DNA from 2 places in the Pseudoalteromonas sp. Ld19 genome. Region 1 is predicted to be linked to the other one. Evidence: predicted binding sites of a transcription regulator. Region 1 holds the regulator's gene; the other holds the start of a gene.
What was found. The regulator MetJ, encoded in region 1, represses methionine synthesis genes. The targets are predictions, from matches to a motif close to TAGACGTCTAGACGTCTA.
Positions count from the first base shown of each region.

Region 1 (16,092 bases):
GTATATTACGGGAAAGAATTAAAAGATTTAACACTTGCACAAATGGCAATGATCGCAGGTTTACCTAAAGCACCGTCAGCACTCAATCCCATTCGTAACCCCACACGTGCAAAGTCTCGTCGTAATGTAGTACTTGGCCGCATGCTGACAGAAAAATACATAACACAGTCCGAATATAATGACGCAACAAATCAACCTATAACCGCTTATTTTCATGGGGCAGAAATTGATTTATATGCACCTTATATATCTGAGATGGTACGTGCAGAGATGGTTGCCCGTTACGGAATTGATAAAGCGTATAATTCTGGTTATAAGATTTTTACAACGGTTGAGTCTAATGTACAACAAGCAGCACAAACAGCACTGATCAATAATTTGCACAACTATGATATGCGACATGGCTTTAGAGGCCCTGTAAAGGTGTTGTGGGAGCAAGAAACTCAACCAGCACTTAGCAAATCACAAATTATTAATGAGCTGCAAAACGTACAAGAGCTAGGATCTCTAAAAATCGCGGTTGTAGTTGCTGTGAATGAAAAAACAGCTGATGTTATTCTCAAAAATGGTACGCAAAGCACACTTACTTGGGATAATTTAAAATGGGCGCGTAAATACATTACGCGTTACCGCCAGAGCTTTGCACCAAAAGCGGCGACCGACATCCTAGCACCAGGTATGCAAATATGGCTTCGTAAAAATAATGACGACAGTTATTTGCTAAGCCAAATACCTGAGCCATCAAGTGCTATTGTATCGCTCAATCCTCAAGACGGACGTATTAAAGCAATTGTAGGTGGTTACAGCTTTGAGCAGAGCCAATATAATCGAGCGGTGCAAGCTAAACGCCAAGTGGGTTCAAACATTAAACCTTTTATTTATTCAGCAGCGCTTGAAAAGGGTTACACCTTGGCGTCTATATTAAATGATGCGCCAATCAATCAGTGGGATAAAAGCCAAGGTGTTGCATGGCGACCAAAAAATAGCCCCGCTATTTATAATGGTCCAATTCGTATTCGCCGCGCGTTAGCACAATCTAAAAACGTTATTTCCGTACGTTTACTGCGTGGTGTAGGGCTGCAACGTACCGCCGATCACTTACTAAAATTTGGCTTTAAGAATGAAGATATAAATCGCAGCGAATCATTAGCACTAGGTAGCGCATCAATAACTCCGCTTGAACTAGCCCGTGGTATGAGCGCATTTGCCAATGGCGGGCACCTAATAGAACCTTATTTTATCTCTGAAATTCAAGATGCCTACGGCAATATATTATTTAAAACGAACCCTGTTGTTGTATGCGATGAAGAAATGAATGAAGCAACAACTATCCCTACCAACTTTACAGCCCAAAATAATGAGAATGAAGCTAACCAAATCACACAATGTGCGCCACGTATTATTTCTAAGCAAAATGCATTTTTAATTGCAGATGCTATGCACAGTGGTATTTGGGGCGGAGGTAGTTGGGCGCAAAAAACAGGCTGGAGCGGTACGGGTTGGCGTGCTCAGTCATTAGATCGCCGCGATCTTTCTGGCAAAACAGGCACTACTAATGACTCCGTTGATACTTGGTTTAGTGGATTTAATAAAAATGTGCTGACCTCTGTTTGGGTTGGCTTTGACAACCCTGGAAATTCTTTAGGTCGTTCAACATACAATAACAATCTTGATAGCAGTCAAATTTCAGGTGCTGAGTCTGGAGCAAAAACAGCTCAACCTGCATGGATTGAGTTCATGAAAGCTGCACTTGAGGGCGTACCAGAGGCGCCGATAGAGCCACCAGAAGGTCTTATTTCAATTCGAATTGATTTAGCGACTGGCTTGTTAAGCCATAAAAATGACTATACCAGCCGGTTTGAATACTTTGATAAAGGCACTGCACCAACGAAATACGTACTTTCGCAGCCAACTGATATTTTTGAAGAAGAGACTAAAACTGAAGAAGAGCTATTTTAGGTTATTTTCGCAAATAAACAGGCAGCTAATTTAGCTGCCTGTTTGCTTTTGGCTATATGCTGTCACTTTAAATTTTGCATCAGCCAGTATAAATCTGAGTGAATGCCAGCTGCTGTAACTTCCTTTCCAGCACCTGGACCCTGAATAACTAACGCGTTATCGCTGTACCATTGACTGTTAATCACAAATATATTGTCGCCAGGTGTTAAATTAGCCAAAGCATTGCCTTTTGCTACATAACTGATACCAACCTTCGCGGTTATTTTACCTTGATTTATTTCTAATAACCCCGTGTAACGAAGAACTGAATTCTCTAATTGCGCTTTATGGGCATGCGCTTTTATAAATTCATCTAACTGATCTTTTTGATCAATAAAATCATTCCAACTACCTTGAGCCAGCTCATCGGGCATAAGTGCCGATAACGCTATATCGTCAAGGTCTAATTTAATGCCCAGCTCACGCGCTAAAATCAGCAACTTGCGCTGCATATCTCGACCCGATAAATCCTCTCTAGGGTCAGGCTCTGTAAAGCCCATACTTTGTGCTTCGAGCACTAAATCAGAAAATGCTTTTGAACCATCATATTTACTACATAACCACGATAATGTCCCGGAGAAAACACCTTCTATGCGCGTAATTTTGTCGCCACTATTTTGTAAATCAGCGAGTGCAAAGTTAATTGGTAAACCAGCTCCAACACTTGTGTTATAGCGCCAATGCAAGTTTTTTTCTGTAATGCTTTTACACAGTGCTTCATACCAAATAGTTGGAGCTGTTCCTGCATATTTATTAGCGCTAATTAAATGGCAATTGCGTTCAACAAGATCAGTATATAACGCACTAAATTTTTCACTGGCGGTTATATCAACAACTACTTTATGCTCATAATCTAGCTCATTGATCGCGCTCAATAAATCATGTTCATTGTAGTTATTTGCTTCATGTTGCCATTGAGTTTTCCATTGTACTGTATTGATACCACTGGCATTAAATAGCATCTGTGTCGATCGCACTAACCCCACAAGTTTGACGCTAAAGTTATCCGATAAACGATCGAGTTGAGTAGATAGCTGCTCAATAAATACTTCACCGACATTACCCAGTCCTGCCACTATCAGCGCAACTTCTTGCCCTTTATTAATAAGCTTATCGTGTAATATACTTAAAATATCACTATCAATTAATTGATCTGTCAGTAGTAATACATAGCCATCACCTTGATGTACAAAACGAGGCTGAATACTTTGTAGGTTGAGTAAATCAAGGGCATGTAAAGCTAACGTATTTACGTCCTGCTCAGGAGCTAAAACCGCACAACCATTTAAATTCGATTCACTAATATTCGCTCTGCCAGCGAAGTAGCTTACTACCTGATACGTTGAAGCTGCTGGTACCACTAAATACGTATCTCCATCTTGACTAAAATGATGAAGGCTGTGCTGAATAAGCTGGCTAACATGAGTAACCTCACCTTCACTCAGACCTTCAATAACTAATAAATCGACATTCTGTAAGGTTGTTATAAAACGTTTTTGTTTTACACAGCCTTCCTTAACTATATCGGTTTGACTAGCTTGTACATCGTAACTACTGCGCACAGCAAGTTTTATGTCGGTATTTTTAAGTGGAGATAGTGTTTTTGCATGCAAAACAGGATTGCCTAATCTGGCTAGCAAATTCGCTTGCCCGCGACACACTTTTGCGTACTTAATCGCTTTATTTACTTTACGGGGGTCGGCGCTAAATATACCTTGCGTATCAGTCCAGATACTTACGTGCTTTGCATTACAGTAACTTGCTAATAAAGTCGCGCTGTAATCGCTGCCATTACGCCCAAGCGTTACGGTATCACCAAGGCTGTTGGACGCAATGAACCCAGTGACGACATTAATTTTATTACTGGCAATTAACCCACTACATTGTTGAATATTTTGCGCATGTAATAATTGCCCGTCATTTAAGATAAACAGATTTCTGGCATCTTGCAGGCAAGCTTCAACATTAAGCTGCTGTAAATAAGCGGCCAATAAACGCGCCGACCATAATTCCCCATGGGCAAGCAATGCAGATTCTTGTAACTGTCCATTTTTAGCAAGCTCAGCGATTAAATTTAACTCTTCGTTTAATGTATGTAATGCATTGCGCTTAACATCTGCGCGCAGTAATTGTTCAATTAAATCACCTTGATGATTACTCAACTGCAACACAATATCAGCAACAGCTTGCGTGTCTTTTTGTTGATAGCTTTGCCACAAAGTTACTAAGGTATCGGTTGTTTTACCTGATGCCGACACAACCACACAATCACCTAGTTGAGTGTGCCCTAAAATAATTTTTGCCACACTTTGATAACGTTCGGCCGACCCTAAGCTCGAACCGCCAAATTTATGTACACAGTTAACCATATTGTACCAATCCATTTTAATCACCAAAGTGCCGGATGAGCAGCACTTAATTTAACATTGTTATTAGAAACGCCAGCCCTTTTCCCTGCGTGACTTTCGTTCTTTTTATACCCTGGTTTAACAAGATTAAATACGCGATCAAAGTCTGCAAGTAAATCATGTATATCTTCAATACCAACCGAAATACGGATAAGCGTATCGCCCACCCCCGCTTCTAAGCGTGCTTCTTCTTCCATTCCTGCATGAGTCATTGTCGCAGGGTGGCAAATTAGACTCTCCACTCCCCCTAATGACTCAGCTAAACTAAACTCTTTTAAGCTTGTTAAAAATGCAGCCGCATCGTGTATGTCGCCTTTAATATCAAAGCTAACCATGCCACCAAAACCAAGCTGCTGTGCTTTCGCTAATTCATGTTGAGGATGCGACTCAAGACCTGGATAATAAACTTGGCTAACAAACTCAGATTCTTCAAGATACTTAGCAATTGCTAATGCGTTTTCTTGGTGCTGTTTTAAACGGATATTTAAGGTACGCAAACCTCGTAATGTTAAGTAGCTATCAAAAGGTGCCCCTGTAATACCAATATTATTTGCCCACCAAGCAAGTTCATCACCCAGTGCTTGTGTTGCGGTTATGACTGCACCACCAACAACATCCGAATGGCCATTGATATACTTAGTTGTAGAGTGCACGACAATGTCTACTCCAAATTTAATTGGGTTTTGTAATGCTGGTGACAAAAATGTGTTATCTGCTGCAACCAATGCACCGCATTGTTTTGCAATTTCAGTGACCGCTTTAATATCAGTTAAACGTAATACTGGGTTACTGGGTGTTTCTATCCAAATTAATTTTGGTTTAATCTCTAATATTTGATCAAGGCTCTGTTGTTTAGTTAAGTCTAAAACTTTAAGTTTTAATAAGCCGCGCTTTTGTAATGAAGTAAATAAACGATAACTACCACCGTAACAGTCGTGTGGGATCACCAATGTATCGTCGTGATTAAGTAGCTGCGTAGCTAAATGCACAGCAGCCATGCCTGTAGCTGTAATAATGCCACGCGCCCCACCTTCGAGCTCTGCAAGCGTTTCAGCTAAAATATCACGATTAGGATTACCGCTACGGCCGTAATCATATTGGCGCTTAGTATCAAAATCAGCAAACGAATACGTTGTCGACAAATAGAGTGGAGCTACCACTGCACCATGCTGTTTATCAGCCTCTATACCGCTACGCACTGCAATAGTTGCTTTATTTTTTCCACTCATACTTGTCACCTAATTAATTTGGATGTTTAGACGTCTAAAAGAGTAGTTTATTCAATTTAAGAAGTCAAAACATTTAAACCGCTAGATGGCTAAATAACAAGTATTTGACTATCTTTTTTAAATCGATAGAATTTCACGCATATTCACACGCTTTTATCTTGTGTGAGCAATTAATAATCTGAGGCAACGATACATCTTATGGCTAAATGGAATGGTGAGTATATTCACCCATACGCAGAACACGGTAAAAAATCAGAACAAGTTAAAAAGATCACCGTTTCGATCCCACTAAATGTATTAAAAGTATTAACTGATGAACGTACACGTCGTCAAATTAGTAACCTACGCCATGCGACAAACAGTGAACTATTATGCGAAGCTTTTTTACATGCATTTACAGGCCAACCTTTACCTAATGACGACGATTTACGTAAAGATAATGCCGAAAAAGTACCAGAAGAAGTGAAAAAAATAATGCAAGAAATGGGGCTTGAAGTACCTGTTTTAAATGAAGATTAAGCGTTTAAAAAACATAAAAAAACCTCAGTAATTACTGAGGTTTTTTTATAACTGAATTTTACTGCATATTTTACTGCATACTTTACTGCATACTTTACTGCATATAGTTTTCAGGTAGCTCAATACGCGCTACACCCGACTCAACAGCAGCAAGCGCTACTGCCCTTGCTATACGTGGAAGTAAACGTGGGTCCATCGGCTTTGGAATAATATAATGAGCGCCAAATTCTAATTTATCCACACCTGCGGCTTTTAATACTTCAGCCGGTACAGGCTCTTTAGCAATACTGCGAATAGCCTCTACTGCGGCTATTTTCATTTCGTCGTTAATCGCGCTTGCACGAACATCAAGTGCGCCACGGAAAATAAACGGGAAACATAAAACGTTGTTAACCTGATTAGGGTAATCAGAGCGCCCTGTTGCCATAATTAAATCGTTACGTGCGCTGTGTGCGAGTGCAGGATCTATTTCAGGATCTGGGTTTGAGCACGCAAACACAACCGGCTTATCAGCCATTAACTTTAAATCTTCAGCACCTAATAAATTAGGTCCCGATACACCAACAAATACATCTGCGTCTGCAATTACATCTTGCAACGTACGTTTATCGGTATTATTGGCAAACAATTGCTTGTACTCATTTAAATCATCACGGCGTGTGTGAATAACCCCTTTGCGATCTAACATATAGATATGCTCGCGTAGCGCACCACACTTAATTAGTAACTCCATGCACGCAACAGCAGCGGCACCGGCCCCTAAACAAACAATAGTCGCATCTTCAATTGACTTTCCCTGTACCTCAAGCGCATTAAGCATACCTGCAGCGGTAACAATGGCGGTGCCGTGTTGATCGTCATGAAAAACTGGAATGCTACAGCGCTCAATTAACGCTTTTTCGATTTCAAAACACTCTGGTGCTTTAATATCTTCGAGATTAATGCCACCAAATGTATCTGCTATATTTGCAACTGTATTTATAAAGTCTTCGGTAGTACGGTGCTTAACTTCAATATCAATCGAGTCTAGGCCTGCAAAACGCTTAAATAATAAAGCCTTGCCTTCCATTACGGGTTTAGATGCGAGTGGCCCTAAATTACCCAGACCTAAAATTGCAGTACCATTAGTAATGACCGCAACCATATTACCTTTACCGGTATATTTATAAGCATTTGCAGGATCAGCAGCAATTTCACGCACAGGTTCAGCAACACCTGGGCTATATGCTAGGGCTAAATCTTGAACCGTTTCGGCAGGCTTGGTTAGCTCAATGCTGATTTTTCCTGGAACGGGATGAGAATGGTAATGTAGTGCTTGTTCACGAAAGTCTGACATAACGCGATTGTATCCTGCAATTTAAGTTAAAGTGAGAGGTGTTGTCTGGGTTACGATACCCTTATTATTTTTAAATTCCAAGCAATATCAGGTCTATCCTGTTATATGCTAGATTCATTGATTTTAAGAGGTTTTTCAGTAACTTTGCGAAGATATACTGACATTTCATAAATAGAAATTCATATAAAAAGAATTTTAGAGGTACTTTTAGCCGCGAGTCGTTTTCTCTAAAAACGACTGTCAAATTTTTAGTATAAATAACTATAAACAGCTTAATACTCTACTTTAAAAACATTTATCTTCACGTTAGCTACATTTAACAACTTAGTTAAAAATTGAACACTTCAAAATATAGAGACTATTGCGTACTTTGTCTGCAAAGGTTTATGCATACTCAGAATAAGAACAGGAAATAGTTATGCAAAGAAGATAACGTCAAAATAGGCAGGAAAAGTAAATAAAAGATGAATTTTAGGCATAAAAAAAGCACCCTAAGGTGCTTCCTTTACTAAATAGCAAAAATTACTTCTTGCTACCAAGTGCACCGAAACGCTTGTTGAAACGATCAACACGTCCGCCAGTGTCTAAAACTTTTTGCTTACCAGTGTAAAACGGGTGACACGCAGAACATACGTCTAAGTGAATGTTTTTACAAAGAGTAGAGCTTGTTTCGAATTCATTTCCGCATGAACATGTTGCTGAAATTACTTCGTACTTAGGGTGAATACCTTCTTTCATAGAAACCTCTAGTTAAGGCCGCATCGCTCTCCAAACCCGTAGTTTGGTACCATACGTCGTTAAAACAAATTTGTTGGTGGCGGATTTTATCCAACAACTACCAAGCACACAAGGTTTAATTATATTTTTTGCTAAAAAAGTAATCAAATAATAAAACGGTTATAATTTGCTAGTAGGTTTTTAACCGTATATTTAGTACATTACACCATTAATTTTATTAGTTGAGTTGTTATGCGTTTTGTTGAAGTTGCTATAAAAGTCCCGTTACCGCGCACCTTTGATTATAAAGTAGATGAACAGCTCTCAGGCTTGGTTTCGGATCTAAAGCCTGGAATGCGTGTTTTAGTCCCTTTTGGCAACCAACGTAAAGTGGCCGTTATATTAGCTTTAAAAACCAACACTGAAGTTCCTGAAAATAAAATTAAAAGTATTCTTGAAGTCATTGACGATGCTCCTATTTTATCTACGCAACACTTAGCGCTTCTTAGCTTTACCGCTCGTTATTATTGCTACCCTTTGGGCGAAACGATTCATATAGCCCTGCCTAGTGCACTACGCCAAGGTGAATCACCAGACAAAACAAGCATTAACATGGTAATGCTTACTGAAAAAGGCGCTAAAGTACCGTCATTAAAAGCCAAAACTCAACTCAACTTATTGAAGCAGTTATCACAATCAGGTAAGTCGTCTTTAACTGAACTAAAAGCCTTAGGCTTTAGCAAAAAAACCATCGATAGCCTCATTGATAAAGAACTTGTCACACAAACTATCGAACACGATAACCAATGGCAAAGCATTACCCCCAAAGTTGGTAGCAAACCAATTCTTAATAAAGAGCAAGCGGTTGCCTGTACGGCGATTAATCAAAGCAAAGGCTTTAGCAGCTTTTTATTGGAAGGTGTGACAGGCAGTGGTAAAACTGAAGTATATTTACAGTGCCTTGAAGAGGTATTAAAGCGTGGTGAGCAAGCCCTCGTATTAGTTCCCGAAATAGGTTTAACCCCCCAGACAGTTAATCGCTTTCGTCGCCGCTTTCCTGATACACCCATTATGCTTTGGCATTCAGCCCTGACCGATAACGAAAGACTCCAAACATGGCGATTTTGCGAAAAAGGCAGCTGTGCAATCGTAATAGGCACTCGCTCGAGTATCTTTCTGCCCTTTTTGCAACTCGGTATGATAGTGGTTGATGAAGAACACGACTCTTCATTTAAGCAGCAAGATACCCTTCGCTATCATGCTCGTGATTTAGCCGCATACAGAGCATTTCAGCATAAGATTCCACTCATATTAGGCAGTGCTACGCCCGCGCTTGAAACACTTCACAAAGCGATTAATAATAAATATAAGCTATTGAGCCTAACTGAGCGTGCACAAACCGCGACCGACAACCAATTCAAATTACTCGACATGAAAGGCCAGCCCGATCAAGCTGGTATAGCCCATGCAAGCCTTGCCACTATGCGTCAGCATTTAAATCGTGGTAAACAGGTGATGGTATTTTTAAATCGCCGAGGCTTTTCGCCCACGCTTATTTGTCATGAATGCGGCTGGCTAAGCGAGTGTAAACGCTGTAGCACTAGCGCAACGTTTCACAAAGCGATTGGTCAAATGATTTGCCACCATTGTGGCGATCAATACCCGGTGCCTCATCAATGTCCTGATTGTGGCAGTACGCAAATATTCCCCAACGGCAAAGGTACAGAGCAAATAGAAGAGTTTTTATCAACTGAGTTCCCTGATACGCCGATCACGCGCATTGATCGCGATTCAACTCGTCGTAAAGGGAGTCTTGAAAAAGCACTTGATGAAATTAACTTAGGGGGAGCACGTATTTTAGTTGGCACACAAATGCTTGCCAAAGGTCATCACTTTGCAGATGTCAGCTTGGTGCTTATTTTAGATGTAGATAGCGGTTTATACTCCTGTGACTTTAGAGCAACCGAACATTTAGCTCAGCTTGTTACACAAGTAGCAGGACGTGCTGGGCGCTCTGGAGAACCAGGCCAAGTACTATTGCAGACCCACTTTCCTGAGCATCCACTTTTACAAGACTTGGTTAACAATGGATATCAAGACTTTGCTCGCTTTGCACTGAGTGAACGCGATGATGCCGATCTCCCTCCAATTACAAATATGGCTATTGTTCGTGCTCAAGGACATAGCATTAAGCAAGTCGTCGACTTTTTGACTGATTTGGTTCCAGTCAATGGGGTATCTGGTATACAATTGCTCGGCCCGATACCTGCGCCTCTAGAAAGGGTCGCAGGTATGTATCGTTTTCAGTTACATATTCAAGCGCAAGATCGCCGCATACTGCACCAATATCTTGCGCAAATGGTTGATTATTTAAGCTCAAGCAAACTCGCACAAAAAGTCCGCTGGAGCTTAGACGTAGACCCTATAGACATGATTTAGGTTAAGGCCAAAATAACGCTATGGCACAGCACGATTACATTAACAAAAAACCAGCAAACAGAAAAAACAATAAGCAAGCACCTGCGAAAAAACCATTTCCGATTTTTTTAGTGAGTATTGCTCTTTTACTTGTAGGCGGTTTCGTCTACGGGTTATGGTTTATTAAAAGTAACGCCGATCCTAAGCTGGTAGAAAAGCAGGCTAACTCGACGACAGCTGAAAAAAAGGTCGAAGTGGTTATCCCACGTACGCCCGCATTTATTAAAGAAATTAGAAACCACGAAATTCAAGTTGAGGTAAAACAGCTTGAGCAAAAAGGTCCTTACGTTATGCAATGTGGTTCATTTAAAACCCACGCCCAAGCCGAATCACTCAAAGCTAAAATTGCATTTGCAGGACTTATATCTGAAATTAAGCAAGAAGGCACTTGGCACAAGGTGCGTTTAGGGCCTTATAAAACCAAACGCCAAGCCGAAAGTGATAAAAACAAGCTTAAACGTGTGAATATAGTCAGCTGCGGAATTTGGAACTGGACTTGAAAATAAACCATTCACCCATATAACCTCATCATAATCGTTTTTTACGAGTTGTCTCTACAGCTCGATGATGAGGAATAACATGACTACTATCGTAAGTGTACGCCGCGGCGACAAAGTTGTAATCGGCGGTGACGGCCAAGTATCTCTTGGTAACACCGTAATGAAAGGCAACGCCCGTAAAGTTAGACGCCTTTATCATGGCAAAGTAATTGCTGGCTTTGCCGGCGGTACTGCTGATGCCTTTACCCTTTTCGAACGCTTTGAAAGTAAATTAGAAATGCACCAAGGCAACCTAACCAAAGCAGCGGTCGAAATGGCTAAGGACTGGCGCAGCGATCGGGCTCTTCGAAAACTCGAAGCATTGCTCGCTGTAGCAGATGAAACTGCATCTCTTATTATTACCGGTAACGGTGATGTGGTGCAGCCAGAGAATGATCTAATCGCCATCGGCAGTGGCGGTAATTTTGCCCAATCTGCAGCAACAGCCTTATTAGAAAATACCGACTTAAGCGCTCGTGAAATCGTCGAAAAAAGCTTAACTATTGCAGGCAATATCTGCGTATTCACTAATAATTTCCAAACCATCGAAGAATTATAATAGGAACCGCTATGTCTGCAATGACCCCAAGAGAAATTGTTCACGAACTAGATCAACACATTATTGGCCAAGCGAATGCAAAAAAAGCAGTGGCTATTGCACTTCGCAATCGCTGGCGCCGTATGCAACTTAATGAAGATTTACGTGGTGAAGTGACACCTAAAAACATTCTAATGATTGGCCCAACTGGCGTAGGTAAAACAGAAATTGCACGCCGTTTAGCAAAATTAGCGAATGCGCCATTCATTAAAGTAGAAGCGACAAAATTCACCGAAGTTGGCTATGTTGGTAAAGAAGTTGATACGATCATCCGTGATTTAGTCGACGTGTCGATTAAAATGACTCGTGAGCAGCAAACCAAAAAATTTAAACATCTCGCAGAAGAAGCGGCCGAAGAGCGTATTTTAGATGCCTTGCTTCCTCCTGTTAAAGATCAATACGGCGAAACACAGCGTGATGATAACTCCTCAACACGTCAAACGTTTCGTAAAAAACTACGTGAAGGCCAGCTAGATGATAAAGAAATTGAAATTGATTTAGCTCAAACACAGCCAAACGTAGAGATTATGGCGCCCCCTGGTATGGAAGATATGACCAACCAGCTGCAAAGCATGTTTCAAAACATGGGTGGCGACAAACGCACTAAACGTAAGCTAAAAATCAAAGAAGCCTTCAAACTATTAACGGAAGAAGAAGCCGCGAAATTAGTGAACCCTGAAGAGCTAAAAGAACAAGCTATTTTTGCAGTAGAACAAAATGGTATTGTGTTTATTGATGAAATAGACAAAATTTGTAAGCGTGGTGATTCTTCAGGTCCTGATGTTAGCCGTGAAGGTGTGCAGCGCGATTTACTGCCGCTTATTGAAGGTTCAACAGTAAACACTAAACACGGCATGGTTAAAACTGACCATATGTTGTTTATTGCCTCTGGTGCATTTCAAATGGCAAAACCATCTGACATGATCCCTGAGCTACAAGGTCGCCTGCCAATTCGTGTAGAGCTTGAAGCGCTTACTGCTGATGACTTCAAACGCATTCTCACAGAACCTCATGCATCGCTTACAGAGCAGCAACGAGAGCTTCTAAAAACTGAACAGGTAACTGTTGAGTTTAGTGATGATGCTATTGATCGTATTGCAAAAGCGGCATGGCAAGTTAACGAAAAAACTGAAAATATCGGTGCTCGCCGTTTGCATACTGTGATGGAAAAGTTAATGGAAGAGATTTCATACGACGCTTCTGAAAAAGCAGGTTCGTCACTTACTATTGACGCCGCTTATGTTGAAAAACACCTAGGTGCATTGGTTGAAGATGAAGACTTAAGCCGCTTCATTCTTTAATTGATACCCCTTATACTAAAAGCCTCCGTTATGGGGGCTTTTTAATGGGATAAAAATGAAACACGTAACAAAAATACATTACCACAGCATAAGTAAAAACGTAGATATTTACTTTGATGACGAAAGCAAATCGGTATTTAGTAGTGAATTTTTACGCGTCCATTCTCCATCTGCTGAAGTACAAGGACATGGTTCAGGTCCGATGAAGTTAGTGTTTAATAAGCAATCTGTGAGTATTAACAGTATTGAACCCGTTGGGCACTATGCGCTTCGTTTAGGCTTTGATGATGGTCATAATAGTGGATTATTCAGCTGGCAATATTTTGCAAAACTACAAGAGCAGCAAAGCGCACTGTGGGATGAATATTTACAACGTATAAACGAGCATAAAAACAATAAAGATAGTGTGCCAATAAAGTTTATTCCTTAAACCTTATTGGCCATTTAATAGTTTATTGTAAGTTATAAATAGCTTGTTGATTACACCTTAAACTTATCAATAGCAGCAAATAGCACACGAGATTGTTGAGATACTTCTTCACTTGTTTGTGCATTGCTAGATGCATTTTCTGATGCGCTTTGTGCAATATCGCGTATACGCACTACGTTTTTATTTACCTCTGATGCCACTTGGCTTTGCTCATCAATGGCTACGGCAATTTGTGTGCTCATTTCCATTATCGTTTGTACATCTTCCGTTATTGCTCCAAGTAAATCGCCAGCTTTAATTGCCTGCGATGCACTTTCGTCCCCCTGTGAGCGGCACTTATGCATAATACTGACGACTTCTTGTGTACGCTGCTGCAAAGTACTTATTATACCTTCAATCTCACTTGTGGACTCTTGGGTACGTTTTGCTAATGAACGAACTTCATCTGCTACAACCGCAAAACCGCGTCCATATTCACCAGCTCTTGCAGCTTCAATCGCTGCGTTAAGTGCCAATAAGTTGGTTTGTTCTGCAATGGCACGAATCACATCGAGTACAGATCCAATAGTCTCACCATCTTTTTCTAATTGAGAAACAACGCTCGATGCATCTCCCAGTGAGCCAGACAGCTCTCTAATTTGCTTAACGGTTGACTCAACCTCATTACGCCCTTGCTGTGCGCTCAAGTTGGTTGATTCAGCTTTTTTAGCCGCAGCCTCAGTATTATGTGAAATATCCTGAATTGTTGCTTGCATCTCAGTGGCTGCCGTTGCCACCATATCAGCTTCATGCAATTGCTCTTGCATACCAGAGCTTGTTGCTGATGTATTCTCTGACAAATGCTCTGTGGCAATATTAAGTGTATTCAAAGCCCCATTAACATCGTTAACTAGGTGTTTAAAGTCACCGATTAAGCTATTGAAGTCGACTGTCATCGTGGTGATTTCATCTTTGCCAGTCTGCTCTATCAAAATAGTAAGATCATTGCTGCGGCGAATATCATTTATAGTATGATAAACACGTTCAATAGGAATGATAATTGAGCGACTAGTAAAATAAACCAAAGCTAAAACAATAACACCTGCAATAACAAAAACGAGAATAGCTAAAAACTGCGCTTGCTCTACGCTTTTTTCAACTTGTAGCTTGGTATCTTGAACGATTTGAGTAACAATTTTTTCACTTTTATTTACGCTCTCTTGCATAACACCCAGCGCACCAGAGTTGAGATCTAACCCTAATTCAGTTTGCGCTTGCACAAGTGTTTTAAACTCATTTTGGTAGGTATCAATTAGCGGGGTTATTTGTGTTTTATAACTACTTAACAAATCAGCCGATGCAATCTGCTGCTTAAAGGTATTTATACTTTCATTAAAGCGGCCTAGATATTTATCATCAAATCTAAGCATAAAATCTTTTTCTGAGCGCCGAAGTTGTAACATAGATGATAAAAGCTTGTAGTTTTCTTGCTCTTTTAATAGTACTTCGACTTCGTGCACTGCACTTCTTAGCTTTCCGTATAAGCCATCTTTAGGGGTCAACCCAATCTCTTTTTGCAGCGTAGTAACCGTGTTAAAGTCGTTGTTATAGCTGTTTATTAGTTGTTCAAAACGTTCAAGCTGAGCAGCAGAAATCCCCTGCTGAGTCATTAATTGTTTTAACTTAGTAATTTTAATGCTTAGCTGCTTAAAATTCATTTCAAACTCAGCCAGTGAATCTTCTTGCTTGTAAAACAAGAAGTTTTTTTCGTGGTTACGTAATGCTAATGAATGTACATTAAGCTCTTCCGCCAATTGAATCGTTTTATTTAAATTCAAAGTGGTACGTGATTCAAAAATTATCACACATAATAAAACAATCATTGCTAAGCCAACAACAATCGCATTTAATTGCAAGCGACGTTTGATAGTAAGATTCTGCAAAAAATTCATTCTAAGAGCCTATATTTAATATTCTTCTCTAGTATAGCTAAGCATAGATCAAGTGGTTCAATTATCAGAGTAAATTTTTAATTTATTTCTGCTATGACACATTTACACTTCCCCAAAGCCCTTTATGCAGTGATTGCGTATTACACCATTGCTTATTTACCAACCAGTTAATTAACGGTGTGGGATCACTAGGATAATTAATTCGTTTATTTTGTGGGGCACTATTCCAATCATCTAGTGCTTGCGGGTTTAAGTAATTCATTACATGCGCCATCCTCATTGATAACAACGTTTGCGCATTCGCGCCTTGCTCAAACTGCCCATCAAGTGGTTTTAAAAGTAGCTTTTTACCTAGCTTAAGCGCCTCACTTGCCAGCTCAAACCCTGCATTACCAATAACACCACTGGTATTGGCTAAGTCATTTAAAAAACTAACACGCGATGGAGCACGTAAATGAATATGCCCCATTGACTGATTTGATGCATGAGGGTGGTAACAATAAAACTCTTTTTCGGGGAAATCTTTTAAGTAATCGATAATACTATTTAAATTTTCAAATGGTAAATATACCAATACCTTATTCATTACTGCAACAGGGTTACCATGT
Region 1 covers NZ_JBISHA010000017.1:38,031-54,122, reverse strand. The annotation lists gene ACJJVZ_RS05265 (penicillin-binding protein 1A) at 1-1,959, shown strand, start outside; gene metL (bifunctional aspartate kinase/homoserine dehydrogenase II) at 2,022-4,367, opposite strand; gene metB (cystathionine gamma-synthase) at 4,388-5,635, opposite strand; gene metJ (met regulon transcriptional regulator MetJ) at 5,834-6,154, shown strand; gene ACJJVZ_RS05245 (malic enzyme-like NAD(P)-binding protein) at 6,249-7,490, opposite strand; gene rpmE (50S ribosomal protein L31) at 8,013-8,228, opposite strand; gene priA (primosomal protein N') at 8,460-10,646, shown strand; gene ACJJVZ_RS05230 (SPOR domain-containing protein) at 10,667-11,185, shown strand; gene hslV (ATP-dependent protease subunit HslV) at 11,265-11,783, shown strand; gene hslU (HslU--HslV peptidase ATPase subunit) at 11,795-13,123, shown strand; gene ACJJVZ_RS05215 (gamma-butyrobetaine hydroxylase-like domain-containing protein) at 13,179-13,553, shown strand; gene ACJJVZ_RS05210 (methyl-accepting chemotaxis protein) at 13,604-15,484, opposite strand; gene ACJJVZ_RS05205 (MJ1255/VC2487 family glycosyltransferase) at 15,576-16,092, opposite strand, start outside.

Region 2 (16,092 bases), 520 kb from region 1:
TTATAAAGCGAATCACCTTTGTAAATGCATACTTTGCAGAGGCTATAACTAATTTTGTATAACTACTTATCACCCATTTCAATTTCTGAAAGGTCAAAGTAAGCATTTTGTTCCACTACTTCAAAAATCATCAGACCAACGACAAATACTTAAAGCTTCAAATTTATAGCCTTCAGTTTTCTTATTCTCAAATTTAAAAAGAACCTTTTCATCAGAAGTATCGGCTATTAATTGACTTCATTTTTTTGCATATTCCTCTCGATATTTAGCGCCTGACAACCTAGAACCCCAAAGACAATACTCTTCATGATCGTAGGATAAATAAATAGCTTGAGAAGTAAAAATCTCATCCAGTGGAACTGCTGGTTGATTAGAGCGGATATTAACTTCAGGTAGTGAGAAACCTCCATTCTTATCAGTGTAAGTGAAATATTCAACACATTTACCATCAGAAAAATTTAATACTCTCTCTATTTTTACACTCGATAAAGGCTTGCCTTTTACCTAAGGGCACAGATGCACTTTGTAAGCACCAATACGATTACCAAACTTTTTAAGTGTCGTTAAAACTGACATAAACAAGAAACCTTAAAGCGGGTAATAGGGGATAAATAAAAGTCAAAAAGCAAGACGCCACTATGATCCTGCTACCTTTGCCTTAAATTTATATATAAGATAATTCCATATCTACTTTTATTACGTCATTTTTAATAGCCCACTGAAAGGCATCACTATTTTCAATAAACGATCTAAAACAATTAACTTCACTTAACGCAGAGCACCATTCACTAGTTATTGAAAGCGCAAACGCAGCCTCGCTTGGTAAAAATTTAAAAATAATTCTAAGCTGTTGCATAGCATCCGTAGCTTCGTCTATATCATCTAAATCAGGAATAACTTGGCGTGTAATATCAACAATAAAGTAGTCTTTACTCAAGCTGTCTCGTCCGCACTGAAAAAGGAGCATATCGCCGTCATTTTCTAAAACTGTGTTTTCAATTCTGTAGTTCTCATACAAATCAACAACCAGTTTAATTAACTGTTGAATATCATTCTTTTTATAAAATTCAGAATTTTCAATTTTAAGTTTTATATCTTCTATTTTCATATTCCCTCCTAACTCGATTATGTTTTAATAACACCTAATTTATCAATACCCTACATGTTATTTAGGTTTTTTATTGGCAAGTATTCTTTCGTATTAATAACTCCAAAATCTACAAAGTTAATCAGTTGTCCCAAGTACAGCCATTAAAACACCTGAACGTGCGAAAATGCTTCCCCTTGTGAAGTTAATAAATAAAACGCAGCTATTCCACTTAATACTTATGATGCAAAAGAAGCTAAAATAAGCAAATATATTTTTTCTTCATAGCAAGTTTCTTAAACACTACCCACTGCTTATAGGAATAAATAGCTTATTTCACCTACGCCTATAGCCATAACAAATACTGAATTAACAAACTAAACCAACATTTTGTCGTTTCTTTTAAATGACTTAACAATTTGAATCTAGGCAAGTAAATTAGCTTTTAATACAATTTTAAACACTAAAAAGCGAGCCTAATTAGACTCGCTTATACTGTAACTAATCGCCTAATAATATTATTAGCCCGTAAATTTTGGCTAGTTTTAAACGCTATAAAGATTAACAATAAATATAAAATTTATTGCTCCAAATATAAGAGAAGCTAATACATTTAAGTAAATTCGAGCGTTGTATTTCTTCAATAATCGCTCTTTAACTAACGTGATTGGAATCAAAACTAAGCACAAATAAGCAAACCAAGGGGATACGAATATATCTGCTAAGTTAGATTGCATCAAAGGAACATTATTGCCATATATTGAATTGCTTATTACTTCAAAGTGCTCGCGATCAAATGCTATTGCCGAAATTCCAAACAATAAAATTATATGGATAAATAGCAAAGCAAAATTTAGACCCTGCTTCCAGAGGCAATTTTTTTTGTTGGGGATGGAGTAACTATGATATTGTTCCCTAGCCGCTATTATAATTATAACAGCGCACATTACTAAAAATTTAAAAACGAATATTTTTATATTAGCATTGATGTGTTTAGTAATTTACGCCGCCAACAATTACGCTTTAAAAACTCATATGCTGTTCTATTAACTAACATAATAAAAGCGATTGTTTCTTAGTTAGGAAATCTTATCTACAGATGCACACTTTACCATTTTCAACTTGATAAAGGTTGAACTTATCAATAAATTGGTTATAACCCAGAATTTTAAAGCTAAAGGGATCAGCTTGAACAATGATATTTTCTCTAAAATAAACATTATTTTTATCCTTTGATATAGAGAGACCTAGTATCTTAAAGGAAGCAACGTCAGCAGATAAAATTTCTTTATCAATAAAAAACACTCGCTTTAAATCCATTGCATAAACTTCATCTTGAAATATAGTTTCATCAGCATTTAAAAGTAGATGCTTTTCATTATGGTAGATGTTTTTTATATCTTTTTGAAAAAATGAGTTAACAACTGTATAAGAAGGTGCATCAGCTTTAGCTATCCGCAACCCTTTGTAATAGACAAACTGATGATCTTTTAAAATATCATCAGTTAATAGCACCATTTGACTAATTTCGATCTCCAGTGGAGTGCATTGGTAGTAAAGTCGCTTGGTATCATGAATAATATTATAATTTAAAATATGAAGTGTGCAGGGATCCAGTCCATCTAAACGAATTTCATTACAAAAAGCCGCTTTATCATCACTTGAAAAACCATATTTCAAAAACCTAAATGTTTTGGGGTTAGCGTCCTTTATTACTGTATTATAAAAGTAGACTAAATTATTGGTTTTTAAAATAAACTCGTTAACGATAACAAGTTCGTCACTGTCAATATCACTTATAATTTCTAGTTCTTCAGAATACTCCTCAATCAGATAAATATTATTTTGATCTTTAAAACGTAGACTATCAAGCATTGTAAAAGACCTTGGAGTGCCCCCATCTATAAACTGGTCTTTATAATATAGGTTATCTTTGGATGCATAAAAGTTACCGTAGAGTCTATGCCAATCGACTGAACTTGCTCCCCTTATTGGGCCTTTATCAGATATCATCTTTTCATCTACAATCAACAGATCATAAAAAGGTTTAATGTAGTTATAGGTACCTTTATAAACTATTTTATTTTGGTAAAAAATATGTATCTTATCTCTAGCCCACATCGAATTAATAGAAATAAATGATGCAGGATCTGCAGATAAAGGATATGAACAATTTTGCCAATAAATAACCTCATTTGATAAAAAATAATGATCATACGCGATAAAATCATCTTTACTGGTTGCAATTTGCTCTAAGAAAATATCGTTTAGGTAGACTCCATTCCTATCAGCTACATATAAATCAGAAATATACTGAAAGCTACTTGAGTCTAATATAGATATTCGCTTTCCAGAACGATATACCCAATTATCATCTACAGCAAAGTTACTATTAATTAAACGAAATGAAGCGCAGTCTACACCATAAATCACTTCACCTAGGTAGTAAATTGTACTATCGTCTTTACAATAATATTCAAACGCATCACAATCCTTACCGTCGATGATTTCAAAAGAATCAGGTAACGCTCCTTCAATGATTTCAGCTAAATTATAAACATGATTTTTATCTTTAGCTAAGGTAGTTGAAATAACTTCGAATGAATCGACATCAGCTTCAGAAATAAGCTTATCTCCACACACAACTGAATGCTTATCCTTAGCATAATTAAAATGTAGAACCATAAAGGTATCGATTGCAAGGCCTGGCAATGGCCTATCGTAGTAAAACAGTTGGCCGTCGTCACTATAAAACCCTGTTTTTTGCTTAACGCTATACGAAAAAAGAAATTCGTGAAAATATAAAGAATGTTCTTTTTCATCTATTTCGAGTATATACCGAGCACCTTCACCCTGTTTAAGTAACGCTTTTTTACCATAAAGTAAACGGAGTGTGTATCGAGGTTGATCTTGGGGCTCTTTACTTAAAGTACAGTCTATTTTTTGTCCACACATTTTTCCATCAATTAAGACAGACTGTATAGCTTCTTCTGAATCACATGATTTAAAGATAAGACCCTCTGTTGTGCGAAGACAAGTTTTACCATCGTTCCAATAATAACCAAGCGTATCAGGAGAGAAATCAATAATGGAATCTTGGGCAGCCTCATATAGTACACAGTCATCTGACATTATAGTTATATCTAAGGGTAGCGTCGGATGAACATGAAGACCTGATAAAATGCTAACAAATTGATTATCGAATAAATCTAATTCGAGATAGTAATCAGTGTAGAAAAAGTAATTCATAAAACTCCATTTTTATTACTCTTGAACTAAAGCAGTAAGTGCATAACTTGCATTGACAATAAAAATAGTAAGTTGAATATACAGTGATAGCATTTTCTCTTGCAGAAGCTACGATAATAGAAACATATAAACAACAGACCTACATACAACGATGCCAGATATACAACTTAAAGGAAACAGGCTGAGAAAAAATTAAATGACTAAATAGCCCGTATTCCATTTAATAAATTGAACTAAATGTTTGTTCCGAGAGTCGAATTTTTGACTTAGCACGATTGAATAAATAAGGAATAGGCATGGTTAAATTAGCTAATTTTTTTGGAGGGCGTAACAGCTTTATTTACTAATTAAAAGCAGTTAAATCGGGCTTTGTTTTAAGCATCCTGATATCTGTTGGGTTTCATGCTGTAGACCAAATGCTCGATGATAAAAAACTCTGGCACGATTTTATAGGCGGGGTCTCTGTTGATTTAGCAATTGCTGACGCATCATCAGGTATTGCTTGGGCAGGTGTCTCTTCTTTAGCAGGCACAGCTGCAGTTGTTGCCGTTGGTCCAATTTTGGCAGTAGTTATTGTAAGTTCAGCTATAGCCTTACTAGCATATAATTTTATTGACACAAAGACCTTAACTAAGAAATTAGCAACTAATTTAAGGATTGCTGAAAGTAATGCGAAAAATAATTTACAAAAAATACACAATAACTTACGAGATGCTAGTAATATGTATGAGGAAAACCCTATAAAATTTATGCATAATCTCTTTGCAATACCTTATTTAAAAAATGATTAATGGTAATTTAATGAAACCTGAAAAATTAGCGTTAAGTAAAAATATAAAGGGTGTTTTTTTATTTGTTTTATTCTTTATCATCACCATAGTTTTACCGATTGCATCATACAATGAATTGGCATTTGTCTTTGAGGCGTTAAATAAGCACCCGCTGATTTTTAATGAGAAAAGTTTTAGTGCGTGTTTAATTTTATATACGCCAGCATTTGCAATGCTTACTCGACTGATATTCTTAAAAGTAAGAAATATTGAAATAAAACCAGAACTTCTAATCAAATGGTATAAGCTCTGCGGGATTACTCTGATTTTACTATTGATTTCAGTTCCTACTTATACCTACTTTATTGAAAGTAAAATTAAAAGTGAAGGCTACACTATTTGTAATTCCTATAGCACTTCTAGGGGGGCAGATATTTGGGTTACCTCTCAACACTACTGCATTGAAAAAGGTTATAGAGTCAGCGAAGAAATAACAGATTGGTTAAAACAACAAACGACTGAGCCAACACCAGAAGATGTTATAAAAAAAGTAGATGAGCTACTCGCTAATAGCCCTTAATAATTTTTTATGTATAATTTAAAAAACGAGCCTAACTTGGCTCGTTTTTCTTTTAAATTTAATACTGTAATTTGACTTTGACAGATTCTGAATGCGGTATAATTAGTAACGTACATCAAAATATATAAAACTCAGCCAACCTTGTAAAAATCAAATTGAGGCACACTTTAAACTGGTGATTAATGGTAATTTAATGAAATCTGAAAAATTAACGTTAAGTAAAAATATAAAGGGTATTGTTTTATTTGCTTTCTTCTTTGTGCTGACCATTACTCTACCTATGATCTCATACAGTGAGGTGACACTCGTTTTTGAAGCTTTGAATCAACATCAGTTAATCTTTGAGGAGAAGAGTTTTGGTGCGAGTTTAATTTTAGGCACGCCAGTGCTTCTAATGCTTACTCAACTGATATCCTTAAAATTAAGGAGCATTGAAATAGTGCCAGAACTTCTAATTAAATGGTATAAGCTTTGCGGGGTTACTCTGATTTTGCTATTGATTTCAGTTCCTACTTATACCTACTTTATTGAAAGTAAAATTAAAAGTGAAGGCTACACTGTTTGTAATTCGTATAGCACTTCTAGGGGGGCAGATATTTGGGTTACCTCTCAACACTACTGCATTGAAAAAGGTTATAGAGTCAGCGAAGAAATAACAGATTGGTTTAAACAACAAACGACTGAACCAACACCAGAAGATGTTATAAAAAAAGTAGATGAGCTACTCGCTAATAGCCCTTAATGATTTTTTATGTATAATTTAAAACGAGCCTCATTTGGCTCGTTTTTGTTTTAACTAATAGCTGACAGCTAAAAACTGACTGCAGCTCTATTTACTCCGGATCATACCCCAAATTAGGCGATAGCCATCTTTCAGCCTCTGCAAGCGTCATATTAGTTCGTTTAGCGTAGTCTTCCACCTGATCTTTTTGTACTGCTGCTACTGCGTAATATTTTGCTTGTGGGTGTGAGAAGTACCAACCCGAAACAGCAGCACCTGGCCACATGGCGTACGAACTAGTTAGCTGCATACCAATGCGTTTTTCGGTGTCGAGCAACTGCCAAATTTTCTTTTTCTCAGTGTGTTCTGGGCACGCTGGGTAACCTGGCGCAGGGCGAATACCTTGGTAGTTTTCGCGTATTAGCTCATCGTTTGCTAGGTTTTCGTCTGGTGCAAAACCCCAATACTCTTTACGTACTTTTTCGTGTAGGTATTCTGCAAATGCCTCGGCGAGCCTGTCGGCAACCGCTTTAACCATTATTTTGTTGTAGTCGTCTTGCTGTGCGTCGAACGCATTGGCGAGGTCGTCTTCTTCTAGGCCGCCCGTTACTGCAAACGCGCCAAAATAGTCTGGTGTGCCTTTGGGTGCTATGTAGTCGGCTAGGCAATAATTAGCAAAGTCGGTTTTTTCGGTTTGCTGGCGTAAATGGCACGAAGTAGTTAATACTTCTTTGCGTGTTTCGTCGGTGTATATTTCTATATCATCCCCAACGCGGTTAGCAGGAAATAAACCAATTACACCAAGTGGTTGCAAACTGCCTGCTTTTTCAAGGTCGTCTAACATATCGTTAGCGTCTTTAAATAAGCTTTGCGCTTGCTCGCCTACTACTTCGTCGTCCATTATGCGCGGGTATTTACCGGCAATTGACCATGTCATAAAGTATGGCGTCCAATCTATGTATTTACGCAAAGTGGCGATTGATACGTTTTTAAACTCGATCACGCCGAGCTTTTTAGGCACAGGTGTCGTGTAGTTATCCCAATCAAGCACCGCTGCGTTATCGCGGGCACGCCCAATTGTAACAGGCTTAGAGCGTGGCTTTTTGCGCGCTTGTTGCTCGCGCACTTTTACATATTCAGCTTGGGTTTTAGCTAAAAAATCAGGCTTAATGTCTTTCGATAATAAATTAGATACTACACCTACCGCACGGCTGGCATTACTTACATACACTACGCCTTTGTCATATTGCGGCTCAATTTTTACTGCGGTGTGCGCTTTAGAGGTAGTTGCACCACCAATGAGTAGCGGCAGTTCAAAACCACGGCGTTTCATTTCTTTTGCTACGTGTACCATTTCGTCAAGCGATGGGGTAATTAAGCCCGACAAACCAATAATATCGGCTTTTTCGTCGATGGCAGTTTGCAGTATTTTATCAGCCGGTACCATTACGCCTAAATCGATTACTTCGTAGTTGTTACATTGCAGTACTACACCCACAATATTTTTACCTATGTCGTGTACGTCGCCTTTTACGGTCGCCATCACTATTTTACCGTTAGTTGAGCCTTCTTCTTTTTCAAGCTCAATGTATGGGTCTAGGTAGGCTACGGCTCGCTTCATTACGCGCGCCGATTTAACCACTTGTGGTAAAAACATTTTACCTGCGCCAAATAAATCCCCTACTACGTTCATGCCGTCCATTAACGGCCCTTCAATTACGTGAATAGGTTTATCGGCAGCAGCACGGCATTCTTCGGTATCTTCATCAATAAAGGTAGTAATACCTTTAACAAGCGCGTGCTCAAGGCGTTTTGCCACGGGCCATGTGCGCCACTCTAAATCTTCTACTCGCTCGGCTTGTGCCATGCCCGAATACTTAGGTGCAAGCTCAACTAAGCGCTCACCTGCGCCTGGGTCGGTGTTAAGTATTACGTCGGTAACGGCTTTACGAAGCTCTGCTGGTATATCATCGTAAACGGCGAGTTGCCCCGCATTTACAATACCCATGTCCATACCCGCTTGAATGGCATGATATAAAAACACCGAGTGAATGGCTTCACGTACGGGGTTATTACCCCTAAACGAAAACGATACATTTGATACACCGCCCGACACTTTACAGTGCGGTAAGTTTTGCTTAATGCGGCGTGTGCCTTCAATAAATTCTACAGCGTAGTTGTCGTGCTCTTCAATACCGGTGGCTACGGCAAATATATTAGGGTCGAAAATAATATCTTCTGGCGCAAAGCCAATGTCTTCTACCAATATTTTATAACTGCGCGCACATATTGCGAACTTTCGGTCTGCCGTGTCGGCTTGTCCGTCGGTATCAAACGCCATTACAACGGCAGCTGCGCCAAAACGTTTTATTATTTTAGCTTGGCGAATAAATGGCTCTTCGCCCTCTTTTAGCGATATTGAGTTAACAATAGCCTTGCCTTGAATACACTTTAAGCCGGCTTCTATTACTTCCCATTTTGAGGAGTCGACCATAATGGGTACACGAGAAATATCGGGCTCCGAGGCTATTAAGTTTAAAAACTTAACCATGGCGGCTTTTGAGTCCAACATGGCTTCGTCCATGTTTATATCAATAACCTGTGCGCCGTTTTCTACTTGTTCGCGGGCCACTGTTAGCGCGGCTTCAAAATCTTCTTCCATGATTAGGCGTTTAAACATAGCCGAACCAGTTACATTGGTACGCTCACCAACATTGGTAAATACTGCTATTTGCTGTGTCATGTTGGCTCCTTAATTTAAGTTACAGGCTTCGAGGCCCGATAAACGCATGCGTACTTCAAGCTCTGGCAATTGGCGAGGCTTAACGCCTTCAAGCCCTTTTGCAAACGCGCGAATATGCGCAGGCGTGGTACCGCAGCACCCGCCTACTATATTAATAAAGCCCGATTTACCCCAATCGATAATTTCGGTTGCCATATCGCCCGCTTCTAAGTCGTATTCACCAAACTCATTTGGTAAGCCCGCATTAGGGTGTACCGATGTAAAGGTTTCGCACACGCGCGACAGCTCTTCTACGTATTGGCGCAGTAAATCAGGACCAAGTGCGCAGTTTAAACCAATCGAAATAGGCTTAATATGGCGAATAGAGTTATAAAATGCTTCGGTTGTTTGCCCCGAAAGCGTACGGCCAGAGGCATCGGTAATAGTGCCCGAGATCATAACTGGTAATGTACGCCCAGCTTGCTCAAAGGCTTCTTCTACGCCAAACGAGGCGGCTTTTGCATTAAGGGTGTCGAATATAGTTTCGATTAGTATTAAATCGGCGCCGCCTTCCATTAATGCAAGGGTAGACTCAACATACGCAGTAACGAGTTTATCAAAGGTGACATTTCGGTAACCCGGATCGTTTACGTCTGGCGAAATTGAACACGTTTTAGAGGTTGGTCCTAAAACACCGGCTACATAGCGTGGTTTTTCTGGCGTTTTAGCTGTAAATTCATCGCAAATTGCGCGTGCTAATTTAGCCGACTCTCGGTTTATTTCACGGCTTAGGCTTGCCATGTCGTAATCTTCCATCGAGATAGTGGTCGAGTTAAACGTGTTAGTTTCGATAATATCGGCGCCCGCTGATAAAAAATCACGATGAATATCGGTGATTAAATCGGGCTTGGTTAGGCTTAATAAATCGTTATTGCCTTTAATTAATACATGCCAGTCTTTAAAACGCTCGCCGCGATAGTCTTCTTCTTCTAGCTTATGATCTTGGATCATGGTGCCCATAGCGCCATCTAAAATTAAAATGCGTTCTTTTAATGCTGTACTTATTTCGGCTTGCTTATTATTTGTAGGCGCGTTATTCGGCATAGTTGTTAGTCCTCACATCTTGGCTAACTAAATTAATATCATACGGTGTGGTTTGGTACACGTAGTAATTTAACCAGTTCGAAAAAAGTAAAAAAGCATGGCTTTGCCACGTTTTTGAAGGTTGTTTGGTTGCATCATCGTCCACAAAGTAATTTTCGGGTTTTGGTGCATTGGGGCTTTTTTTACAATCTCGCTCATATTCTGCTTTTAGCGAGTCGGCGTCGTACTCTGGGTGACCGGTTATAAACACTTGGCTACCCGATTTGTTTTTAAGTAAGTAAGCCCCTACTCGCTCAGAGCCAGCCAATACCACCAGCTCATCACAGGCGTTTATTTTATTTATATCAATGTGGCCATAGCGTGAGTGCGGTACTAAAAAGGTGTCGTCGAATCCGCGAGTCAGTGCACCGTGCTCAAAATAACATTGGTGAGTAAATACGCCACACAGTTTGTCGTCTTTTAAATCGCGCTTTAAATTGTAATGGTGATATAGCGCGGCATGTGCTGCCCAGCACGAAAATAACGTAGAGGTAACGTGTTGCTCGGCCCAATCAATAATGACCTTTAGCTCATCCCAATATGCTACATCGTCGTATTCTAAATGGGCAAGTGGCGCACCTGTTACTATTAATGCATCGTAATTGTTGTCTTTAACTTCAGAAAAATAACGATAAAAGGTATCAAGGTGCTCTTCTGAGTTGCTACTACTGCGGTGAGTGTCAAGGCGTAGTAGTTCTACGTTTACTTGCAAAGGCGAGTTGGCAAGTAAGCGAATAAACTGAACTTCGGTTTCTACTTTATTAGGCATTAAGTTTAAAATAGCCAAACGCATTGGGCGTATTTCTTGCGTTTTTGCACGACTTTTTGGCATTACAAATACGTCTTCTTGACGTAAACGCGCAATAGCCGGCAACTCGTCTTTTACTGTAATTGGCATACTTCACTCCTGTTCATAAAAACCTGTGCTAATTATGAACTGAAAGTAAAAAATATCAACCTCTAGATGTATAGATGTCCAAATGAAATTTATTCATGATTTTATACTTTGCTTACAAGCATGCTTTAGTGCTTTAAAACTATGCCATTCGTTGACTGTTTCACCTGAGAGCCACTACAATACAACATTGAAATTTTTATTATTATTTGAAGGCTCCTTTCATGGTTTTACCTGATAAATTTATATTCTCGATGAGTCGAGTATCTAAGGTTGTGCCACCTAAGCGCACTATCTTAAAAGATATTTCGTTGCACTTTTTCCCTGGCGCAAAAATTGGTGTGCTTGGTTTAAACGGTTCTGGTAAATCTACTTTACTTCGCATTATGGCCGGTGTTGACCAAGATTTTGAAGGTGAAGCACATCCTCAGCCTGGTACAAAAATTGGTTACTTGCCACAAGAGCCTGTACTGGACGAAAGTAAAACAGTGCGTGAAATTGTTGAAGAAGCTGTTGGCGAAGTTAAACATGCACTTAGCCGTCTTGACGAAGTGTATAACGAATACGCAATGGAAGGTGCTGACTTTGACGCACTTGCAAAAGAGCAAGGCGAGCTTGAGGCGGTTATTCAGGCGCACGATGGTCATAACATCGACAACGTTTTAGAGCGTGCTGCTGATGCACTTCGTCTGCCAGAATGGGATGCTAAAATTGAGCACCTTTCAGGTGGTGAGCGTCGTCGTGTTGCTATATGCCGATTATTACTTGAAAAACCAGACATGCTTATTCTCGATGAGCCAACTAACCACTTGGATGCTGAGTCGGTTGCATGGTTAGAGCGTTTCTTACACGATTACGAAGGCACCGTTGTGGCAGTAACGCATGACCGTTACTTCCTTGATAATGTAGCTGGTTGGATATTAGAGCTTGACCGTGGCGAAGGTATTCCATGGGAAGGTAACTACTCTTCTTGGCTTGAACAAAAAGATGCGCGCCTGCAGCAAGAACAAAAATCAGAAAAAGCGCGTCAAAAATCAATTGCGCAAGAACTTGAATGGGTTCGTTCAAACCCTAAAGGTCGCCAAGCTAAGTCAAAAGCACGTATGGCTCAGTTTACTGAAATGCAGCAATCTGATTACCAAAAGCGTAACGAAACTAACGAAATGTTTATTCCACCTGGCCCGCGTTTAGGCGACCAAGTACTTGAAGTAACTAATCTTCGTAAGAGCTTTGGCGATCGCGTTTTAATTGACGATTTAAGCTTTAGCATGCCTAAGGGCGCTATTGTGGGTATTATTGGTGCTAATGGTGCAGGTAAATCAACGCTATTTAAAATGATAAGCGGTGAGCAAGAGCAAGACAGCGGTAGCATCAGCGTTGGTGAAACTGTACACCTTGCGACTGTTGATCAGTTCCGCGACGGGATGGACGAAAGCAAAACTGTTTTCCAAGAAATATCAGACGGTCAAGACGTATTAAAAATTGGTAACTTTGAGTTCCCAAGCCGTGCGTATGTAAGTCGCTTTAACTTTAAAGGTAACGATCAGCAAAAGTTTGTTAAAGATCTATCAGGTGGTGAACGCAACCGTTTACACCTTGCTAAGTTATTAAAAGCGGGCGGCAATGTGTTATTACTGGATGAGCCAACCAATGACTTGGACGTTGAAACACTACGTGCACTTGAGAACGCTATTTTAGAGTTCCCAGGCTGTGTAATGTGTATATCGCATGACCGTTGGTTCCTTGACCGTATTGCTACACATATTTTAGATTACCGCGATGAAGGTCAAATTAACTTCTTTGATGGTAACTACACTGAATACGAAGAGTGGCTTAAAAAGACATTAGGTGCAGCAGCAGCTCAACCTAAACGTATTAAGTACAAAAAAATTGGCTAATCCTGACTGTAGCTAATTTATTACAGTCACACTAAGCCCTGCATTTATGCGGGGCTTTTTTATGCCACCAGTATTCTAAACACTTATTTTCTAGCATGTAGAGAATTACCCGCTATGATTAATTTATTATAAAAACAATAAGGCCAAGTTAGGTTATGCAAAATCGTCGTCAGTTTTCTCGTGTTTTATTTTCAACCGATGCACAAGTAATTTTTAATGATCATCAATACCCATGTAAATTACTCGATATATCTTTACATGGCGCGTTAATTACTAGATGTGACGCCTTTACTAGCAGCACTAATACCAATGCAATACTGTGCTTTACACTCCCGCAAAGCGAAATAGAAATAAAAATGGAAGTTATGGTTTCTCATATAAAAGCAGACCACATAGGCCTAAAATGCCATTATATTGATATAGACAGTATTACGCATTTAAAGCGCTTAATTGAGTTAAATTTAGCCGATGACGAACTATTACATCGCGAGCTCGCTATGTTGATCCACGACACACAACAATAGACTCATTTAGATTAGTTGATTACCATAGAGCAAATTTTTTAACTTGTGCAAACATGATCTTAAATCCACATTTACCTTTAGTGTATCACCCCAATTACTCGTTTAGTTTTGATCCAAAACACCGCTTTGCAATGAGTAAGTTTGCACATTTATATGAGCATGTTGCAGAGCTTGGCTTAATTGGCAATAATCTAGTTGAGCCAATATTAGGCAAGCCAGGGCCACTTGAACTTGTGCATTGCGATAACTACATTCAAGATCTATGGCACAACCGCTTAAATGAAAAAACCATGCGTCGCATTGGCTTACCTTGGTCACAAGAGTTAATGAATCGTACATTTACAGCCCCGCAAGGTACGCTGCAAACGGCTCGCTTAGCACTTCAACACGGCATAGCGTGTCACTTAGCGGGTGGCACACATCACGCACATCATGACTTTGGTTCAGGTTTTTGCATGGTTAATGATTTAGCCTTTACTGCCGAGACGTTAATAAAAAGTGGCGAAGTGACTAATGTGCTTATTTTTGATTTAGATGTGCACCAAGGCGACGGCACAGCTGCAATGTTACAGCATCAACCCTATGCTTATACTTGCTCTATTCATTGTGAAAAAAACTTTCCCTTTAGAAAGTCCCCTAGTGATTTGGATATTGGCTTGGCCGACAATATGAAAGACGACGAATATCTCGCCATAGTAGACGACACCTTAAGTTATTTACTTAAAGAGCTAAACCCAAGCTTAGTGCTTTACGACGCAGGCGTTGATATATGGCAAGACGATGGGCTAGGTAAATTAGATATCAGTTGGGATGGAATAGTCAAACGCGACCACTTAGTGCTTAAACGCTGCCTTGAGCACAACACGCCAGTAGCCACTGTGATTGGCGGCGGTTATGATAGAGATCACCTTCGTCTTGCTAAACGCCACGCAATTATAGTTGAGCAAGCCGCTCGCTTTTAATATGAAATAAAAATGTTAAATTCTCGTTCTTATTTAATACAGACAATAAAAACGAAAACACTATGACACAACTACTTACTGCTATCTCACTCTTTTTATTAAGCTTTACTCTATATGCGCAAGATCAAAACACAGATGAAGCGCATCCTCAATTGCCTACATTAAATTTACAAATGGCAGATGGCTCTATCATTAATACTCATGACTTAGTGGGCCAGCCTTATGTTTTGCATTTTTGGGCGACTTGGTGCCCATACTGTAAAAAGCTGCAACCCGCGCTTCAAAAAATAAACGACATGGGCTTAAAAGTTATTGCCGTGAGTTTTAAAGAAGATGACGATGCCACTCCCGCTAAAGCACTTTCAGACAGAGGGTATACTTTTAAAACAGCAGTAAAAGCGGACGTAATTGCAGCGCAATTAAGTATACGAGGGACACCGACTACCTTATTTATTGATAAAAAAGGCCGCGTTGTTTGGCTTATTAACACTTCAAACCCAGAAGATGCAAACCTGCATTTAAATGCACGCACCTTACTGCATTCTATTAATGTAAAAACAAAGTAGCTTACTGCGTTTTTAACTGGCTCGGAGTTAAACCTGTCCAACGTTTAAATGCACGCCGAAAGTTAGGTATATCATAAAAAGCCAACTGCTCAGCGACTTGTTCATTTCGTTTAGCACATAAGGTAAGTAAATAAATCGCTTTATGCTTATTTTGAGCATCAATTAACGTTGAAAAGCGTACACCATTGAGTTTAAGTTTGCGCTTAAATGTTGCTGGGCTCATTGCAAAATGTTTGGCAGTAAACTCTAAATTGACACTTGGATAGGCATATAAGTACCGACAGACCGCTTCAATAAAAGTCATGCTAACTACATTTTTGTTATGTAACTGCGACTGAGCTTGCATAAAGCGTAATTGACTAGCATGCGGATTTCTGGCCCGTAACATAGTTTTATTTAATACCCAGCGTGTACATGGCTTATCAAAACTAACCTTGAGTCCCAAATTATGTTCGTATTCTTGAATATGGCGAGGGCGCTTAAACGCAAAGTCAAACTGGCAATGGGGATAACTTGTGCTTACTCGTTTAAGTAAACTATAAAATGCGGTGCTGTATATCTCTAAAACATAATGGTATAAATCTTCGTCGAGCCCGTGCGCGGGCTGAATATAAATATAAAAATTATTGTTTTTAATATACGTTTGACTAAATAACAAAGGCGCTAGCTGCATTCTTAAAAGCGATAACTGCTTTAATACTTGAGCTAAATTAGCGCTGTACATAAGGGTTTGTGCTTCAGCTCGTGTATCGTTAATTAGCTGGCTACCGAGTAAAAAGCCACTGTCGGTACTTTTCATCAATGACTTAAATTGTGCTAATAAACGCACCTGCTGAGAGATACTAAATGCATGCTGAAAATTAAGTAAATCTTGCTCAAAAATACCAGTCCCCCGCAACAGTTTATGTAAATCAATCCCTCGGTTCTGTGCCAGTTCTACAATTGTTGTGATAAGCCCTTGTGCGCTTAGGTACT
Region 2 covers NZ_JBISHA010000017.1:554,410-570,501, reverse strand. The annotation lists gene flgN (flagellar export chaperone FlgN) at 1-6, shown strand, start outside; gene ACJJVZ_RS07720 (DUF6795 domain-containing protein) at 238-474, opposite strand; gene ACJJVZ_RS07715 (hypothetical protein) at 665-1,108, opposite strand; gene ACJJVZ_RS07710 (DKNYY domain-containing protein) at 2,177-4,336, opposite strand; gene ACJJVZ_RS07705 (hypothetical protein) at 4,753-5,127, shown strand; gene ACJJVZ_RS07700 (hypothetical protein) at 5,138-5,686, shown strand; gene ACJJVZ_RS07695 (hypothetical protein) at 5,880-6,428, shown strand; gene metH (methionine synthase) at 6,520-9,150, opposite strand; gene ACJJVZ_RS07685 (homocysteine S-methyltransferase family protein) at 9,160-10,233, opposite strand; gene metA (homoserine O-succinyltransferase) at 10,223-11,170, opposite strand; gene ettA (energy-dependent translational throttle protein EttA) at 11,392-13,065, shown strand; gene ACJJVZ_RS07670 (PilZ domain-containing protein) at 13,221-13,589, shown strand; gene ACJJVZ_RS07665 (histone deacetylase) at 13,643-14,551, shown strand; gene ACJJVZ_RS07660 (TlpA family protein disulfide reductase) at 14,614-15,117, shown strand; gene ACJJVZ_RS07655 (AraC family transcriptional regulator ligand-binding domain-containing protein) at 15,119-16,092, opposite strand, start outside.
Region 2: metA (homoserine O-succinyltransferase) is a predicted target of MetJ. The motif match lies at 11,234-11,251, and genes of this name have one in related genera.